DNA from 2 places in the Alteromonas fortis genome. Region 2 is predicted to be linked to the other one. Evidence: predicted binding sites of a transcription regulator. Region 2 holds the regulator's gene; the other holds the start of a gene.

Region 1 (2,411 bases), 1.7 Mb from region 2:
TTGCGTGGAGAACGTATCAGCAAACCAGTCGTTAAGCATGGCCTTCTCGTACGACAATGACTCAGTGCGGTTGTGACGAATATTCGATTCCATAAAGTCCATGTCTTTAAGCTTCACATCTTCACCGCTTAAAATGACCTGACCATCAGAATTAGATAGCGAGTAACTAAACGTCATTCTTGGAATATCAATGCGTTTGATTATTCGCACATCGCTGCCAGCCCCGCTGCCAAAACCTACAAACTGGCTAGGCCAAACTTGACCGGCCAAATCAACGTTTGTCACTGTCATCGATAGAACCTGTGATTCGGGTAAGTCGCTTGCTAATTCCGTAATGTGCTCTTCCAAGTCTTTTAAGGTTCGCTCACGAAAGCGTTTACGAGATTCATTGGCTGGCCTGACGTCACTGTAAGACTCTGGCTCTTCCCATGTTATCTCTACCTCAGCGGCTTGAGTTGGCGCAAAAACAACAAGAGCCCCTACGGCTGCGGCGCAACTTAAACAAGAAAAAGTTCGTAGTTTATTCACTTTCATGCTCCTAAATTCAGTCGTTTAACCTTAAGTTAGCAAGCGTTGGGAAAGTTATTAATCAAAAAAACATTAGAAAAGTTTTAGGTTCAACTTTTTCTTACGTAAAACGCTAATGTCACTTTGAAACTTGCATAACCGGAGACTGCTTAACAATTAGGCACAGTTTTGCGCGTTTAGTTCCCGTAAAGTTAGGGTTTATATCGTCGTTTTCACAATAAATGTGATGGAAGCGTTTTACGCTCGCAGCATCGGCAGTAATTTGTTTGACGTAACTTTGCTGATAAGGTTTTAAAGGGCTTAATTCAATATTTATTTTATCTTGCAAACTACGTAATTCTTTTCGCTCTGGAAGCGTAGCAATGGTCACCAGCCAGTCAGAAACAGAGTTTTGGATATCTTCAAATAGATACTGAACAAAAGGAGAGCGCAGCACTATTACCAAAACAATAATTTCCGCAGCGATAATAAAGAACCGTAACATAACTTCTCAGCTAACTTTGATAGGGGTTTACAACGAGTGGCGCCTACTTTGTGCACCTTTCACCAACAATGTACCTAATAAATGCTTTACTAATTTGTATTACAACAAGGTTCACTGTACATGATTTGGATACTTATTGGCCATATAATTGCGCTTCATGGTAGTGTGTTATCTAACTTGCTGTAAACACAATAGTTTATACTAAGGTATAACTTGTATACTTTTTCAACCAACAATTTTTCGGGCCTACCATTTACTCAATTTTCTGCCCGTTAGCTATGTCGCTGTATGCAGAAATTTACAAAATGTCTTAAAGCCAAAGAAAAATAACTACCTACCCATGTTACTTTCTGAACTTTCAGTATTGACTGAAAGTTTAAAAAGGTAGACCATACGCCGCATTATTGATCTATATTAAATATGACGTGTTGAACGCAGTTATACTGCACAGGCAGTTTGTTACGTCACATAAGGTTAAGCTATGAATGAACAAATACCGGTCAAAAACGTTACACCGGTAAAAGTACATAAGCCCAAAGGAGCCACAGAGGGTAAACGACACGATTCCCGTAGCCGTATTTATGTGCGCGCCGTAAAGGGCCCTTTGGAAACGTTTAGGCGTTTCTTTGGTCTTTTCTTTTTAGCTCTTTTTGCCATTATTCCGTGGATTCAGTACAACGGCCATCAGGCAGTATTACTTGATATTGGCGAACAACGTTTTACTATTTTCTCTCTTACTTTGTGGCCTCAAGACCTTACCTTACTGGCTTATATATTTATTGTTTCCGCTTTCGCTTTGTTTTTTGTCACTACCTTCGCTGGCAGAGTGTGGTGTGGCTTTATGTGCCCACAAACTACATGGGTATATATATACACTTGGTTTGAAGAAAAGTTCGAAGGCCCACGAAACAAGCGTATAGCCCTTGATGCGCGCAAAATGGATACTGACAAATTTTTGCGTAAAACGGCAAAGCATACTGCTTGGGTTTTGGTAGCACTATTAACTGCGCTAACCTTTGTTGGCTACTTCACCCCCATCGATGCCCTGTTTGTTGACTTCGTGACATTTGACACCAGCTTCTGGGCGGGTTTCTCGGTTATCTTTTTTGCAGTTTGTACTTACGGAAATGCAGGCTATATGCGTGAAATTATGTGCACGCACATTTGTCCTTATGCACGATTCCAATCTGCCATGTTCGACAAAGATACTTTCACCGTATCTTACGATGCAAAACGTGGCGAACAACGCGGCCCACGCCCTCGAAAGCTCAGTCACGAACAGGTACAGGAAAAAGGCTTAGGTGACTGCATCGACTGTAATTTGTGTGTTCAAGTCTGCCCAACTGGAATTGATATTCGCAACGGCCTTCAATACGAATGCATCAACTGCGGTGCCTGT
Region 2 (2,411 bases):
CGTGCCCCTTGCCAACTATGCCCTATCTTTGCTTAGCGGCCTTATGCTGTTGTTGCTAGCCTGTTATTTAGGTAAATGGTGGACGGGTTTAACGGTATTGGAAAACGCTGGAAAAGGATTGTTTTCTAAACTGCAGCCATTATCTAAGCGTTTTTTACCGTTCAAAACCCCTTTTAGCGCTATCCCTTATGGGTTTATCTGGGGCTGGTTACCTTGTGGATTAGTGTATTCAACACTTACTTGGTCTTTGGCTGCGGGCAATGCAGTACAAGGCGCCGCCGTGATGTTTTTCTTCGGTTTAGGTACTTTGCCAACGCTACTCGCAGCAAGTGCAGGCAGTCAGTATATTGTTAGTAGTTTTCAAAACAGTCACGTTAGACAACTCATCGCAGTAATAATGGCCATATATGCAGCCTATCTTATTCATGGCGCAATCGTTTAAAAATAGGTGTATTATTGTCGTGGGGTCTTTATAAGAGCAAGCATTATGAGCAAAGGAAGCCAATTTTCTATTCACTGTCAAAACTGTAGCTTTAGTCACCTGTGTTTACCCGTTGCACTAAACAAAACAGAAATTGAATCTCTTGACGATATAATCGAGCGCAAAAAGCCGCTTCATAAAGGCGATACGCTCATTCAAACTGGCGATAAATTTCGTTCCCTTTTTGCGGTAAGAACAGGTTCTTTTAAATCATTTGTAACTAATCAAGAAGGTGAAGAGCAAATCACCGGCTTCCACTTCCCGGGTGATATTATTGGTTTTGATGCCCTGCGTGAAAGTAAGCATCAAAGTTACACTTCTGCGCTAGAAACCGCCATGGTGTGTGAACTGCCTTATGACACACTTGATGAAATGTCGGTTCAATTTCCCAAACTACGCCATCAGATCATGAGCTTTATGAGCGCTGAGATAAAACAAGATCACGACATGATCATGCTTTTAAACAAGCGTACTGCTGAAGAGCGTTTGCTGTATTTTATATCACACCTTTCCCAGCGTTTTGAAGAGCGTGGCTTTTCGCACAGAGAGTTTCACCTAACTATGACCCGAAACGAAATCGGCAACTATTTAGGCTTAACGATAGAAACCATTAGCCGTCTATTAAGTCGTTTTCAGAAGGAAAACATTATCAAGGTAGACGGTAAATTGATCTCTATTTTGGATTTTGACCGGTTAAATACCAAGCTAGAGGCGTTAAATGGCCCTAGCGTAGTTTGTAACGGTTAATTTATTCTTCTTTTATCTTAAGCGCGCTACATGCGCGCTTTTTAGTTTTAATCTTTAAAATTTCACTGTATTCCCTTAGTGAGTTACACAATATCCATCCATTGAGCATGAAAGCTCCCGTAAAATTCAGTGTAGCCTTTTTTGTTTATCAACGAATTATTTACGCCTTGATCCAAAACAACTCACGTTTTTTTAAATGTCGTTTATAGTTAATGTAAATGGTTTTTATAAACTGTTTTGAAAAAATATCGATGTCGACAGCCATACAAAGCTTTGTAGTTGAGGAGACGTTATGATTGAGTGTAAACGAATTCTTGCCGTGGTGGACGCGGAACGCGACAACCAGCCTGCCCTAAGCCGTGCCTATGAACTTGCATCAAAAACCGGCGCCACGGTTACCGCTATGATGGTGGTATATGATTTGTCTTACGATATGACAACCATGCTTAGCCCCGACGAACGTGAATCAATGCGCGATGCCGTTACAAAAGAACACGCCAAATGGCTATCTGCCCAGCTAAAAGAACAAGGCTTTTCAGAGACCGATATTGTGGTTGAGTGGAACAACCGTGCTTATGAGTCGATTATTTATTACGCCCTTAATAACCAAATCGACTTAGTAGTAAAAGCTACTAAAAAACATGACGACCTTGCCTCAGTGATCTTTACACCTACGGACTGGCACTTAATGCGCAAATGCCCTCGCCCTGTTCTACTCGTGAAAGAACATGATTGGCCAGAAGGCGGTGAAATCATTGCTGCAGTGAACGTAGGGAGCGAAGATGATGAACACGCTGCACTAAACGACAAGCTTACATTAATCGCGAATGACTATGCGTCTTTGCTGAAAGGTAACGTTAATTTAGTCAACAGCTACCCTTCAACACCACTCAACATTGCCATCGAAGTGCCGGAGTTTGACCCAGACACGTATCACGATGCGGTAAAAAACCATCATATGAAGGAAATGCGTAGTCACGCACTCAAATACGGTATACCAGATAATAAATGTGTGGTGAAAGAAGGCTTACCTGAAAAAGTTATCCCACAAGTAGCAAAAACACTCGATGCAGAGTTAGTTGTAATAGGCACAGTGGGACGGGTGGGTATTTCAGCAGCGCTTATTGGCAATACTGCCGAACACGTTATCGATGAACTGAATTGTGACGTATTAGCAATTAAG

The links. Region 2 encodes FNR, which switches genes on or off when oxygen is low (the NO sensors DNR and NnrR bind a similar motif). Its sites were predicted from a motif close to TTGATCTAGATCAA; they were not measured.
Region 1: ccoG (cytochrome c oxidase accessory protein CcoG) is a predicted target of FNR. The motif match lies at 1,417-1,430, and genes of this name have one in related genera.

What each region holds. Positions count from the first base shown of each region.
Region 1 covers NZ_LR812090.1:687,766-690,176, reverse strand. Annotated here, with positions in the region: gene PCAR9_RS03120 (DUF3016 domain-containing protein) at 1-528, opposite strand, end outside; gene PCAR9_RS03115 (hypothetical protein) at 647-1,012, opposite strand; gene ccoG (cytochrome c oxidase accessory protein CcoG) at 1,494-2,411, shown strand, end outside.
Region 2 covers NZ_LR812090.1:2,379,416-2,381,826, forward strand. Annotated here, with positions in the region: gene PCAR9_RS10210 (sulfite exporter TauE/SafE family protein) at 1-442, shown strand, start outside; gene fnr (fumarate/nitrate reduction transcriptional regulator Fnr) at 488-1,228, shown strand; gene uspE (universal stress protein UspE) at 1,521-2,411, shown strand, end outside.